One region of the Mycobacterium sp. DBP42 genome, then DNA from elsewhere that is predicted to be linked to it. Evidence: riboswitches for the same ligand, from Rfam matches in the RefSeq annotation. Region 1 holds a riboswitch; the other holds the start of a gene.

Region 1 (7,177 bases):
ACCCCGTTGCGGCCCTTGACATGCGGAACGGCCGAGGCCAGGTTCCAGCCGTCGGCCAAAGCCGGCGCCAAGGCATCGTTGAGCTGCTCATCGTCGGCCCGCGTCTCCTGCAGGCACACCACGTCGGCCTCGGTTTCCTTGAGCCACGGCAGCAGGCCGAGGTTATCGGTGGAGCGCTGCTTGACCGCTGCGCGAATACCGTTGACGTTGATGGTGCTGACGGTCAGAGGTCCCGGAGATGCCACGGCCCAGACCCTACCGATCGGCACCGACAGGGCCTTGCGGTACCGCAGGTATCACCTTAGTGTCTGGCGGCATGGCTGAACGTGCACCCATCCACCTCGGCACTCCCGACGGCGATCCGATCCTGCTGCTGCACCCGTTCCTGTTGTCGCAGAGCGTATGGAAGTACGTCGCGCCACAACTCGCCCAGACCGGCCGTTACGACGTGTTCGCCCCCACCATGGCCGGCCACCACGGTGGCGCGCATGCACCCCTGCTCCTCGACGTCGCGGCACTGGCCGACGATGTCGAACGCCGGCTCGACGAACTCGGCTGGACCACCGCGCACATCGTCGGCAATTCCCTGGGCGGCTGGGTGGCCTTCGAACTGGAACGGCGCGGCCGGGCCCGCACCCTGACCGGCATCGCCCCGGCCGGCGGCTGGTCGATGCACACGCTGGCGAAGTACGAGATCATCGCCAAGTTCATGGCAGCGCTGCCGATCGTGCTCTCCACCGCGGTGTTGCGTCAGCAGCTGCTGAAACTCCCACTGACCAAGCAGATTTCATATGTCGCCGTGAGCGCGACCCCCGACGTGCTCAACGACAGCGACCGCCGCGATCTGATCGACGACCTGGCACATTGCCCGGCCTACTTCAAACTCATGGTCAAGGCGTTGACCACCGCCGGGCTGATGGAGATCGCCGATTCGCGAACCCCGACCCAGCTCGTCATCTGCGAGAAGGACCGGGTGCTGCCGGCGCCGCGATTCACCCGGCACTTCACCAGAAGCCTGGCGCCGGACGCCGTCGTCACCACGCTCAAGGGTGTCGGGCACGTCCCGATGTTCGAGGCACCCGACACCATCACCCGGGTGATCACCGAGTTCGTCGACCCGCACATCGGCCAGGCCCGAGCGACGGGCTGACGGAGGTTATGCCTTCTCGGCGGCCCCCAGCACATCGTTGAGCGTCTTGCTCGGACGCATCACCGAAGCGGTCTTCTCCGGGTCCGGGTAGTAGTAGCCGCCGATGTCGGCCGGCTTGCCCTGGGCCGCATTGAGTTCGGAGACGATGGCCTGCTCCTGCTCGCCGAGGGCCTTGGCCAGCGGCGCGAAGTGCGCGGCCAGCTCCTTGTCCTCGGTCTGCTCGGCCAGCGCCTGCGCCCAGTACAGCGCGAGGTAGAACTGGCTGCCGCGGTTGTCCAGCTCGCCGGTCTTGCGCGAGGGAGACTTGTTCTCGTTCAACAACTCTCCGGTCGCGGTGTCCAGCGCGGCCGCGAGCACCTTGGCCTTGGCGTTGTCGGTCTTGTTGCCCAAGTCGTCCAGGCTGGCGCCCAGGGCGAGGAACTCGCCGAGCGAATCCCAGCGCAGGTGGTTCTCCTCCACCAGCTGATGCACGTGCTTGGGGGCCGAGCCGCCGGCACCCGTCTCGTACAGCCCGCCGCCGGCCATCAGCGGCACGATCGAGAGCATCTTGGCGCTGGTGCCCAGTTCCAGGATCGGGAACAGGTCGGTCAGGTAATCACGCAGGATGTTGCCGGTCACCGAGATCGTGTCCTGGCCGCGGATCAGCCGCTCCAGGGTGTAGCGCATGGCCCAGACCTGCGGCAGGATCGTGATCTCCAGGCCCTCGGTGTCCTCTTCCTTGAGGTAGGCCTTGACCTTCTTGCGCAGCTCGTTCTCGTGCGGACGCTCGTCATCGAGCCAGAACACGGCAGGCATACCGGACAACCGAGCCCGGTTGACGGCCAGCTTGACCCAGTCGCGGATCGGGGCGTCCTTGACGATCGGCATCCGCCAGATGTCGCCCTCTTCGACGTCCTGGTTCAGCAGCACCTCACCGGAATCGATGTCGACGATCTTGGCGACACCGGCCTGCGGGATCTCGAATGTCTTGTCGTGACTGCCGTACTCCTCGGCCTTCTGCGCCATCAGACCGACGTTGGGCACCGTGCCCATCGTGGTCGGGTCGAACTGGCCGTGGGTCTTACAGAAGTTGATCACTTCCTGGTACATCCGGGAGAACGTCGACTCCGGGTTGACCGCCTTGGTGTCCTTGGTGCGGCCGTCGGCGCCGTACATCTTCCCGCCGAGGCGGATCATCGCCGGCATCGACGCATCGACGATGACATCGGACGGCGAGTGGAAGTTCGAGATGCCCTTGGCCGAGTCGACCATGGCCAGCTCGGGCCGGTGCTCATGGCAGCGGTGCAGGTCCTCGATGATCTCCTCACGCTGCGAGGCGGGCAGCGCCTCGATCTTGCTGTAGAGATCAGACAGACCGTTGTTGACGTTGACGCCGAGCTCGTCGAACAGCTTCTGATGCTTGGCGAAGGCGTCCTTGTAGAAGACCTTGACCGCGTGGCCGAACACGATCGGGTGGCTGACCTTCATCATGGTCGCCTTGACGTGCAGCGAGAACATCACGCCCGTCTTGTAGGCGTCCTCGATCTGTTCCTCGTAGAACTCGATCAGGGCCTTCTTGCTCATGTACATGCTGTCGATGACGTCGCCCTCGTCGAGCTTGACCTCGGGCTTGAGGACAATCGTCTCCCCGACCCCGCCGTCTTTCGGGCTGGTCTCCAGCTCCATCCGGACATTGCGAGCCTTGTCCAGCGTCATCGACTTCTCACCGTGGTAGAAGTCGCCGGTCTTCATGGTGGCCACGTGGGTCCGCGAGGCCTGCGACCACTCGCCCATGCTGTGCGGATGCTTGCGCGCGTACTCCTTGACGGCCTTGGGGGCGCGGCGGTCCGAGTTACCTTCGCGCAGAACGGGGTTCACCGCGCTGCCGAGGATCTTCGAGTAGCGATCACGGATCGCCTTCTCCTCGTCGGTCTTGGCATCCCCCGGGTAGTCGGGGACCGCGTAACCCTTCTCCTGTAGTTCCTTGATCGCGGCCGTGAGCTGCGGGACCGAGGCACTGATGTTGGGCAGCTTGATGATGTTGGTCTCGGGCAGCTGAGTGAGACGGCCTAGCTCACCGAGGTTGTCCGGAACCTTCTGCTCGTCGGTCAGACAGTCGCCGAATTCGGCCAGGATGCGCGCCGCCACCGAGATGTCACTCGTCTGGATATCGATACCCGCCGGCTCCGCGAAGGCGCGGATGATCGGCAAGAAGGAGTACGTCGCAAGCAGCGGCGCCTCGTCGGTCAGCGTGTAGATGATGGTCGGCTGCTGGGCAGTCATGGTTGCTCTCCCGGCGTCAGTCTCGGTTCGACGAGGATCACTCGTTGTCACTCGTGGTTATTCGCTGCTCTTGTGTCGCGGCCAGACTACAAGGACGGGCACCGCCTCGAAGGGGCAGCTTTCATTACTGACCAGTAACTTTGGCTTGTGTTCAGGCGTCCGACACCTTCACCGGCCCGCCGAACTGAACGTGTTTCAGTCGCGGTCGCACAAAACGGGCAAACACCCCGCAGAACCGACTGGCATGGCCTCAGCGCGTTGCGATAAGCTGCAGGCCGGTCATGAGTGTCAGCATCAAGCCCCGGCTTGCTGGCCGGCAACCCTCCAACCGCGGTGGGGTGCCCCGGGTGATGACCAGGTTGAGCAGTCGTTCGCGGCTGTAAGGCAAGCGCGGGTCCGAAGGTACGGGCCCCCAGACAGACAGGGAAACCTGATGGAGGCCAGCCATGTGTATGTGTCCGTGAACCCAACGCGTCGGCCCGTCGTGATCGACGACAAGCCCGGCGCCCGGTAGCCGACCACACGCCCTGCCTTCCTCATCCCCTTCACGGAGGAGACATCCCAGCCATGACAAACCCCGACGTCGCCGCCAATTGGTCGTTCGAAACCAAGCAGGTCCACGCCGGTCAGACTCCCGACGCCGCCACCAAGGCCCGGGCCCTGCCGATCTACCAGACCACCTCCTACACCTTCGACAGCACCGACCACGCCGCCGCGCTGTTCGGCCTGGCCGAGCCGGGCAACATCTACACCCGGATCATGAACCCGACCACCGACGTCGTCGAGCAGCGCATCGCCGCGCTCGAAGGCGGCGTGGCCGCACTGCTGCTGTCCTCGGGTCAGGCGGCCGAGACGTTCGCCATCCTCAACCTGGCCGGCGCCGGCGACCACATCGTGTCCAGCCCGCGCCTGTACGGCGGCACCTACAACCTGTTCCACTACACGCTGCCCAAGCTGGGCATCGAGGTCAGCTTCGTCGAGGACCCGGACAGCCTCGACAGCTGGCGGGCCGCGGTACGGCCCAACACCAAGGCGTTCTTCGCCGAGACCATCTCCAATCCCCAGATCGACATCCTCGACATCCCGAACGTGTCCGCGGTGGCACACGACAGCGGCGTCCCGCTGATCGTCGACAACACCATCGCCACCCCGTACCTGATCCAGCCGATCGCGCTCGGGGCCGACATCGTGGTCCACTCGGCCACCAAGTACCTGGGTGGGCACGGCTCGGCGATCGCGGGCGTGATCGTCGACAGCGGCAACTTCGACTGGACGCAGGGCCGCCACCCCGGGTTCACCACCCCAGATCCCAGCTACCACGGCGTGGTCTTCGCCGAACTCGGCGCACCGGCCTATGCCCTCAAGGCCCGCGTGCAGCTGCTGCGCGATCTGGGCAGCGCGATCTCTCCCTTCAATGCCTTTTTGATCGCGCAGGGATTGGAAACGCTGTCGCTGCGTGTTGAACGCCACGTGGCCAATGCGCAGAAGGTCGCCGAGTACCTCGCCGGACATTCCGACGTGACCTCGGTGAACTACGCCGGACTTCCCAACTCACCCTGGTACGAGCTGGGCCGCAGGATCGCCCCCAAGGGCACCGGCGCTGTGCTGGCCTTCGAGCTGGCCGGAGGTGTGGAAGCGGGCAAGGCCTTCGTCAACGCCTTGACCCTGCACAGCCACGTCGCCAACATCGGCGATGTGCGCTCGCTCGTCATCCATCCGGCCTCGACGACCCACCAGCAGCTCTCCCCCTCCGAACAGTTGTCCACCGGTGTCACGCCCGGTCTGGTGCGGTTGGCCGTCGGCATCGAGGGCATCGACGACATCCTGGCCGACCTGGAGCAGGGGTTCGCCGCCGCCCGCCCGTTCAGCGGCGTACCGCAGACTGCGGCGACGGTGTAGGACGGCGAGAGAAGACCGCCATGACGATCACCGAAGAACCGGCCGTGTCCACCCTCCCGTTGCCCGCCGAAGGCGAGACCACCGTCGTGCACATCGGTGCGCTGACGCTCGAGAACGGCACCGTCCTGCCCGACGTGTCGATCGCCGTGCAGCGCTGGGGCGAACTGTCGCCCGCACGCGACAACGTGGTGATGGTGCTGCACGCCCTGACAGGCGACTCCCACGTGACCGGACCGGCCGGCGACGGCCATCCGACCGCGGGCTGGTGGGACGGGGTGGCCGGACCGGGTGCCCCGATCGACACCGACCAGTGGTGCGCGATCTCGACCAACGCGCTCGGCGGCTGCCAGGGCTCGACCGGGCCCGGTTCGCTTGCGCCCGACGGAAAGCCTTGGGGCTCACGGTTTCCCCAGATCACCATCCGCGACCAGGTCGCAGCCGACCGGGCCGCCCTGGCCGCCTTCGGCATCACCGAGATTGCCGCCGTGATCGGCGGGTCGATGGGCGGAGCCCGCGCCCTGGAATGGCTCGTCGGACACCCCGACGAAGTTCGGACCGGACTGGTGCTGGCGGTCGGCGCCCGCGCCACGGCCGATCAGATCGGTACCCAGAGCACCCAGGTGGCCGCGATCAAGGCCGACCCGGACTGGCAGGGCGGGGACTACTACGACACCGACCGGGCCCCGCTGGCCGGCATGGAGATCGCCCGGCGCTTCGCGCACCTGACCTATCGCGGCGAGGAAGAGCTCGACGAGCGTTTCCGCAACGACGCCCAGGGCGATGAGGATCCGGCCACCGGCGGACGCTACGGAGTGCAGAGCTACCTGGAATACCAGGGCGGCAAGCTGGCCCGCCGGTTCGACCCGGGCACCTATGTGGCCCTCTCGGATGCGCTGTCGACCCACGATGTGGGCCGCGGCCGCGGCGGCGTCACCAGTGCTCTGCGCAGCTGTCCGGTGCCCGTCATCGTCGGTGGGATCACCTCCGACCGGCTCTACCCCATCCGGCTACAACAGGAGCTGGCCGAGCTGCTACCCGGCTGCAACGGCCTGGACGTGGTCGACTCGGCCTATGGGCACGACGGCTTCCTGGTCGAGACGGAAGTGGTTGGCAAGTTGATCCGCCGCACGCTGGAGCTGGCAGCACGGTGAGCTCGCCCAAGGCGCGTTCTCTGTCCTTCGGCTCGGAAGCCGCAGCCTACGAACGCGGCCGGCCGTCGTATCCGCCGGAGACGATCGACTGGCTGCTTCCCGAGGGTGCGCACGACGTGCTGGATCTGGGCGCAGGCACCGGCAAGCTGACCACCCGGCTCGTCGAGCGCGGGCTGGACGTGATCGCCGTGGATCCCATCCCCGAAATGCTTGAGCTGCTGTCGAACTCACTGCCGGACACCCCGGCGCTGCTGGGTACGGCCGAGGAGATCCCACTGGCCGACAACAGCGTCGACGCCGTGCTGGTGGCGCAGGCCTGGCACTGGTTCGACCCCGAGCGGGCCGTCAAGGAGGTCAGCCGGGTGCTTCGCCCCGGCGGCCGGCTGGGCCTGGTGTGGAACACCCGCGACGAACGGTCCGGATGGGTCAAGGATCTGGGCCGGATCATCGGCCCCGAGCACGATCCGTTCAACAGCGAGGTGACGCTGGCCGAGCCGTTCGGTGATATCGAACGCCACCAGGTGGAGTGGACGAGCTACCTGACGCCCCAGGCCCTCATCGACCTCGTGGCCTCGCGCAGCTACTGCATCACCTCACCGGAGCAGGTGCGTACCCGGACGCTGGAGCAGGTGCGTGAACTGCTGGCCACCCACCCAGCGCTGGCCAACTCGTCGGGGCTTGCGCTGCCCTATGTCACCGTGGGGATCCGGGCCAC
Region 2 (7,177 bases), on a different contig from region 1:
GACGACGCTGCTGCCCGTCAGCGGAAAACTCGTGACGTCCTGGTCGGGAAAAGTGAATCGCATGGCGGGCAGGAGCAGTTGTCCCTTGGCGCCGAACTGGTCGATCAGGCCGACGGACTCCAGACCGGTGATGGCCTCACGGTCCTCATAGAGGCGTGACGCGTCGCCGGCCAGATTGGCGACTTTGGGGGTGATGTATGCCGACCACTCGCGCCCCCAGTAGCCGAGAAGATCGCCAAGGAAATGCTCGTCGCTGCCGACCTCGAACTTATGCAGCTGGGCGATCCGCTCGTTGAACTCGGGATGTTTCTCCTCGAATTCGATACGCGCTGAGCGCCATTCGATATCGGGAGGCCGCTGTTCGATCAACCAATCACGTAGCGCCATCGTCGCCAGGACGTCGTCCTCGTTGTAGATGGCGATGGCATCCAGATCAGCGCGATCGCCGTCGGACATGAAGCGTTCGTATTGCAGCACAGCGCCTGCGCCCTTGTCGATTTCGTGGCTGCGTTGAAATCCGGTCAGCTGTTCGAGTGCCTTGAGACCGTAGGATTCAGTTCCCGCTTGAATACTGTTGCGTGCCACCAACAGGAGGTCGACGAAGTACCCGGTCTCGACGAGACGGGTGAGGGCGGGCTCGGCCACGCCGTAAGACTGACTTAGTGAGACCAGCGATGACCGTTCAGTGTGGTTGTAGTGGTAGGCGTGCATGTCGGGGAACTGCCCGCGACGCTCGGCCAAGTAGTCGATGAATTGAGCTGTCGCCGTCGCTTCCTCGTCCTGATTGTGTGCCCACCAGGTGCGGTATTGCCACTGCCCGTCAGTGTTGCGCTCGAGCAAGCCGAACAGAAAGAACAGGCCGGTATCGGCACGCCAGAACGGATGGCCCTCGAAATCGATGAAGACGTCACCGTCGTCGGGCTTCGGCAACGTCTCGAATCCACGGCCCCACTGAGGATCATCGCCGGGCGGCACGACACGATACGGCGGCACCCCATCCTGGAGTCGTGCCTGCACTTGTAGCGCAGCCTGCTGGGCGACCCGTTGCAGCCGTTGTTCCCGCATCCCCTCCACGGAGTCGGTCCGGGATGCCAAGTCCGCCAATGTCCGGACGTCAACGTCGGCCAACGCGGCAATGTCGCTCTGGCGAATGCCGGCAACGAAATGCAGGGCATCGTCATCGCGCCACTGCTGCACACAGGACTCCTGGAACTCACAGAAGTCGCAGTGCGCGCAGGGTTGCGGGGTCGTTCCGGCGATCGGGCCGGCGGCGAGCGCGGTAGTCAGTTGGGTTCGCAGCCGTCGCCAGTACGGGCTGAAGTCGTCTACTCGCAACTTCTCCAGATGCCCCGAACCCAGCCACACGTACATGTGCTCGGGACGAACTCCCGTCTGCGCCTCGATGGCGTCGGCGTAGAAGCACAACTGGAGCACGTGACCAGGCTTGGCGTCGGACCGGGCGAGCTTCGCGTCGACCGGTTCATACGAGACGGCACCTGTCGTGGGATCCTGCACTTGTACAACGAAATCCGCGATGCCGCGCACGCCGTCGTGCATGAACGGCATCTGGTACACCACATCCCAGTTCTCACCGAAGAGATTACCGCTCCGCGCCACCCAGTCCGCGAACGCCTCGCCATCACGGCGGCCCGGAACATCGAGAACGGACTTGCCGTCGCTCCGATAGTGGGCCAGGCACTCCTTCTCGTGCTCCTCGCCCTTCGATAGCAGGAGCTGGGCGAACGACCCGAACATTGACTTCGGCTGGGGGAGTAGCCCCTCATCGACCTGGTGGCGCAACGTCAGGTAGTGCGGGCAGTCCAACCATGCCGTGATCTTGGACGGGGTCAGGAGGTGCTCACGCATCGTGGTTGCTCCTCTCGGCCTGGGCTTGTGTATCGGATGGGCGATGCTCGGGTGCGGTGCCGCGCCCGCGACAACTCGGTACCACCGCATGATTGTGGACTGTGCCACTGACAACGGTGAGGAAATTCGGCCGTGCAGATGCGCGCATTTGGTTGACTGACCCGGTGCCCGCGTATGAGGACTTCACCTGGACCGCCGCAGAGACGCTGAGAAGCATGGCCGAGGGTGACGATCCGTGGTGCTACTACGAGCAGACTGCGGTGCGCTTCGAGTCCGGCCGGGTTGTTCCAGTAGCCGGCGGGAGCGCGGACGAGCGCCCACCGTTGGGATCCTTGCACATCGTCACCGCAATTCAGCCCGAGACCGGCCCTGCTGCCCGATCCGGAACTTCTTCTTGAGAGCACGGAGGAGCGCTGACCAGCGCACTCTCAAGTAGTTTCGGACGGGTCCGACCCTGTTTGTCCACGAATACTTGACGGTGCCGGACAAGTTTCACGAAGACCTGAGAGCACCGGAGCGAACTGCGGCAGGCCGCCGCACTCGTCGGTGTCCGGTGTCATGCTTCCTTTCATGGACGGCTACGACATCTCGCTTGGTGCTCCACGCGATTGGTGTCCTGCATGACCGCGGGTGCCACAGCGTGCGGATTGAAGCCGGCGAGAGTTCGACGGGCATGTGGTACGAGGGCCACCGCGGCGATTGGCGCGTCGGACGAGATCCGTTTCCTAAGCCGTCGCCACCCGTACATGACCCTGGGCCGCTTCGTGGTTGGCCCGATTAGGGACCGAGGAAGCGCTCGATGCTCGGCGCCTTCGTCGGCGAAACGTGCTGCACGCGCGTTCATGTACCGGGGCGCCTAGCGCACATAGGTTGTTGCTCGCCAGCTACGCTCCGCCCGAGAGCCCGTTCAACTCTGCGGCCGCATGAATGGCGGTCTTGAGTTCGTCGAAGGAACACTGCCTCGGACCGAGGGCTAGCAGCCGTCCGAGCCGAATCTTCTTCTGCTCCGGAACGTTTCGGTTAAGTTCGGTCGTGGGCATCACATAGAACGTCCATTGCCTGACGTCGAGCGGATCGACCGGTTCGCCAATCGAGCCGTTCAGCAGGCAGAAGACGTACACTTCGGCGCTTCGCTTCGCACGGGGCGCATAGGTGTTGGTGTGGGCGTCCCACCCCTTTGCCGGACCGATGCCGAACTCGATCACCGAGGGTCGGGTCTGCTCCCACGATTGCACGTAGGCAGCCGATTTCACTTCCACCCCGACCTTGACACCGTCGACGTCGACGTCGAGGTCGTGACTGTGCCATTCGACGCGCTTCACCTCATCAATGCCGAGTGCTATCGCCACGATGTACTCGGCCAGCACACCACGGGTGGTGTTGGTGAGCAGGTCGTCGTACGCCCAGGCATGGAATTCCTCTTTTTTGATGTCAGTCATCGCCGAGTCCTTAATGCTTGAGCCGCTCCCCTGCCAAGTACCGTCGTCACTTTGAGCCGATCGATGTCGTCGATGGTCAGGACCGCTTCGGGTCGGGTGATCCGCTTGATGTCCTCGGCTTGCGGTTGCGGCACCAGGAGTGCCAGGTCGCGTGCCTCATCAACGTCGATGTTTGTGTGTATCCACTGGCTCTGATCGGTGCGCTCGTGGTCGACGCTCACGAACCAGTTAGCCAAGAATTCCTGCAGGTGCGGGATCAGTGTCCACACCTTGCGCCGGGCCAGCGCCGAACGCGCATCTGGACGGGTGAATGCGAGCCAGGCGAGTGCTTCACTGTCGGCGTCGGTGAGCTTCCAGAACACCCGGCCGTTGTGCGCCAGCGGCCGGGTGACAGCGATGCGCTCTCCGGTCTCGCGGGCCCGCGTGGTGTAGTCGGGAAGCGTGTCGGTGTGGTCGGGAACGCTGTAGAAATAGTCGTGTGGCCTCTGCGGTCCCAGCCGTCCGCTTCGAGCGTTGTCCATCAAACGCGCCCCCTCACCGCGCACCATGTTGCCATGTCATCGGCTCCCTGTGTCTGACGATCCGACTACCGGTCGTTGGCCGAACGGCAACAGAGTCGCACATGCCTCCGACAAGACGCCGCCGACAGAGGTCGTCCACAACCTGAGGGCACCATCGCCGGCATCCCGGAGGACGCCGCACTCTCAGACGGTCATGGGAAATCCGCCGAATCCGGATCACTCTCAGGTATTCGCGGAACACTCTCAAGAAGTAGTGGATCGGACACCTGACTCAGCGGACAACGCCGCGCGCATGATCGTGCTGGACCAGGAGCTCGCCGCGGCGCGTACCCGGTCGCTGCCAGTCGTCGGTGCCAGCCCCTATGGGCAGCACGCCGAGGAAAGCTGGGCGGTGTTCGGGTTGAGCGACGATCAGGCGCGCCAGCTCGGTCTGCGATTCGGGCAGGTCGCGGTCTTTGGGTGGAGCGGTCCTCGGTGGTCACTGTTGGCCTGTGCAACCGACCGCCAGACGCATCGAGGGTGGCGGTGGCTAGAGGAAGGCGGGTGACCTCGCGCGGCGCCGCAGGACCGATGTCTGGGCGTCGTCGACTGCTGCGCAATGTGGAGACGGCGGGAAACATAGGACCTACGGCGAAATGATGGAGGTCGCCGGCTGTTCTGGAGCGGATGCAGCCGGAAGTGTGGCAGGAACAGGAACTCGACGAACAGTTCAAGATCACGAGGTGTCCTGTACTGCACTACTCGCGCCGTGATCCGTCCGCCGGTGAGATCGGCACCCGCCTGCTGAGGCGGCGAGCAGTGTGCGCTCACACACCGTCGGATTATTGGGTCGGCGGCGATTGGACGAAGCTCGCATTCCGGAACTACACCGGCGCGCAGCTGCTAGATCTCGCCGACGTTCAGCCCAATCTTCGGGCTGACCGCGCAGGGGTGTGTGCGGCCGGAAGAATCTGTCAGGCGGCGTTGTTACGGTGAGCGAGCTTCACGAGATGCCGTCGACAAGCTCCGACTGGGCGGCACGCCAACCCCACGCTCGTGGGTGGCTCGGATGACGAAGCGATCGCCTTCAACAGGAGGCGGTAAGAGCGCCTCGATGAGGGGCGAGCGGTCGCGGCCGTACATCGAGAGGGTGGGCAAGATGTTTGGAAACGAGTGGATCCGACTCGCCGCGGGTGATCTTGTGTTGCGCACCTGGATCGGCGATTCGCAGGTCACCTACCATGCAACATGGGATGCCTTCGGGTGGAATGTTATTCGACGTGTTGCAGGTGCCGTGGCGCCACTACTGTTGGTCGCCGCTGAGCCATCCTTCAGCGCTGTGCAGGCCGCCGTCGACGACGATCGGCATGGGTTGTGAATGTGTACAACCCTGGCGCCATCGCCTGGGAAGTACCCAACTTGCATCGCGCTGGGGCCCCGACCGGTGGCCGTGACCGTTGCAGGTCCGCGATCGTTCTGCCGTCGGAGTCGAGTACTGACATCTGGAGAGGGTGGCCGTGACTATGGACCGCGAAGGCACTGTGTTGTCTACCGCCGCACCCGAGTACGCCGCCAGCACGTGGGGCCCGTACTACGACGTCCTGTATCCGCAGCGCCAGGTTCACTACATGGTTCAGTGGAGAGCCGTCCCGAACTGGATCGACCACGCGGTCGCGCTCTGGCGCCAGCGCGAGGAGCTGCGTCGGGTCTACGAGACCGAACACGGCGGTGCACCAGAGCGGTGGCCCACCAGACATCCCGGCGTAACGCTCGGCGACTGCGCAGGATGCCTGGGTTGCCAGTGGATCGCTACGGCCTGGCGTGACTCTGCGGAGCTCGCCCGACGCCACGAGGTGTCCAACGGGATTTCGAACTGAAATCTAGCGGCGCAGGACGCTGTGGCCGACTCCGTCTGCTTGCCCTCGCGGGCCGGCAGGTCAGGCGATTTCGTACGTTCCGTCCGTCAACGCGTCGCTAACCCATTCGTCGAAGTCTGGCAGGTTGCCATCGGGACCTGCGCTGGCCAGATAGACATGGAACATGTCATCGAATCCGAACCATTCGTCGTCGGCGGTGCGGTGATACTCGTGGGCGAACGCATCGCTCGATTCAATACCGGAATTCAGTAGCTCGTCGGTGAGGCCGACGAGTGAGTTGGCGAACTCGACCCAGTGTTGCGGGTCTTTTGCGCCGCCCGGTCCGCCGGCCGTGGGTGCGGCACCGGGCAGCCGCTGGAATCCCAGTCCGGCATCGCCCGAGTAGCTCACCAAAACATTCTTTCCGTCTGGCCAGGCGGCGATACCGGTAAACGAGACGTCCGACATCATCGACAGCCCGGAACCGCTCAGCACCGACCATTCGACGGTCGTCTGTCCGTCCCATTCCAGTGCAACCTCGCTCTCGAGATGTGAATCTTCATCCCATGGGGTCACCGACCACAAGCTCAGCCCGAAACGCCCGGGCTTGATCACCTCCGGAAGCTGGTCGACGGGATCCTTCTGCCAGGGCTCGAGCTCCACCTCGTATGCAGTGTCGGTGCGAGTGATCTGCCATGGCTCGATGCCCCGTTGGTGGAATTCCGTTGCGACGTCAAGGGGTACGGTCTTGTCGATGTATTCGACCGCATCGTCGGCGTCGATCTCGGCATTCGCCCATTCGCGGGCGATGGCGAGGGACACACCGGCATCGATGAAGGTCTTCGCATCGCTGGCAGACAACCCAGCGGCAAGCCATTCGGCTGGGATATTGGACGGGTCCGTGCTCATGGGGTCCTTCCGTGGCTTCGGCGTGTAGGTGTCGAAACTTGTCCTTCTGCTTGCGCCGCGAGCCATCCCTGAAGGTGCTCAGCAAGCGCGTCCGCTGCGTCCGCTGGGTTGGCTGTGGTGGTGTTCCAGTTGAAGCAATTGATCGCCACGGGTCCGACGCGGACGTGTGCCCCGACTTCGCGCTCGCCGAATGCGATTACGACGCCGGCATTGACGCGGTATCCGGTTGCGAACGTGGTGATCTGGTTGAGGTCGGAACGCCCAATCGAACCGTCCGGACGATGTTTATATTTGATGTCGCCGACTGCGAAGGTATGTCCGAATACCAGGTCTGGGTTCAAGCTTCGTTTCTTGTCACCTTGCAGGTTCTTCCGCCGTTTCTCGATTGTGCAATATGTGTGGAGTCGCCGCTGGAGGCAGTCGCGTACTCCAGCTTCGACTGCGTCTGGGGTGCGGTAGAGAAATGTCCAAACCGGTTGCGCACCTTCGCAGATGGAGATGCTGCTGCTTTCCAGAATCATCAGCGCCAGTGGAAGGACGTCTTTGTAGCTGCTAGTGAGTGGGTCGAGCCTGACTTGGGTATCGCCGTCGCGCAGTCCCCGGATGT

The links. A riboswitch is a leader RNA that binds a small molecule or an ion and turns the genes downstream of it on or off. The one in region 1 is predicted to bind S-adenosylmethionine.
Region 2: linked by a shared signal. The riboswitch ahead of E0T84_RS04360 (hypothetical protein) and the one ahead of E0T84_RS15110 (bifunctional o-acetylhomoserine/o-acetylserine sulfhydrylase) in region 1 are both predicted to bind S-adenosylmethionine.

The regions. Positions count from the first base shown of each region.
Region 1 is NZ_VCMY01000014.1:22,774-29,950, reverse strand. Features, by position in the region: gene E0T84_RS15125 (exodeoxyribonuclease III) at 1-227, opposite strand, end outside; gene E0T84_RS15120 (alpha/beta fold hydrolase) at 317-1,150, shown strand; gene E0T84_RS15115 (NADP-dependent isocitrate dehydrogenase) at 1,157-3,412, opposite strand; SAM riboswitch class IV at 3,690-3,809, shown strand; gene E0T84_RS15110 (bifunctional o-acetylhomoserine/o-acetylserine sulfhydrylase) at 3,980-5,311, shown strand; gene E0T84_RS15105 (homoserine O-acetyltransferase) at 5,332-6,462, shown strand; gene E0T84_RS15100 (class I SAM-dependent methyltransferase) at 6,459-7,177, shown strand, end outside.
Region 2 is NZ_VCMY01000003.1:37,776-44,952, forward strand. Features, by position in the region: gene E0T84_RS04335 (TM0106 family RecB-like putative nuclease) at 1-1,866, opposite strand, end outside; gene E0T84_RS04340 (hypothetical protein) at 2,031-2,264, shown strand; gene E0T84_RS04345 (hypothetical protein) at 2,751-3,305, opposite strand; gene E0T84_RS04350 (hypothetical protein) at 3,302-3,826, opposite strand; gene E0T84_RS31785 (DUF3293 domain-containing protein) at 4,080-4,373, shown strand; SAM riboswitch class IV at 4,807-4,918, shown strand; gene E0T84_RS04360 (hypothetical protein) at 5,323-5,682, shown strand; gene E0T84_RS04365 (hypothetical protein) at 5,743-6,570, opposite strand; gene E0T84_RS04370 (hypothetical protein) at 6,567-7,177, opposite strand, start outside.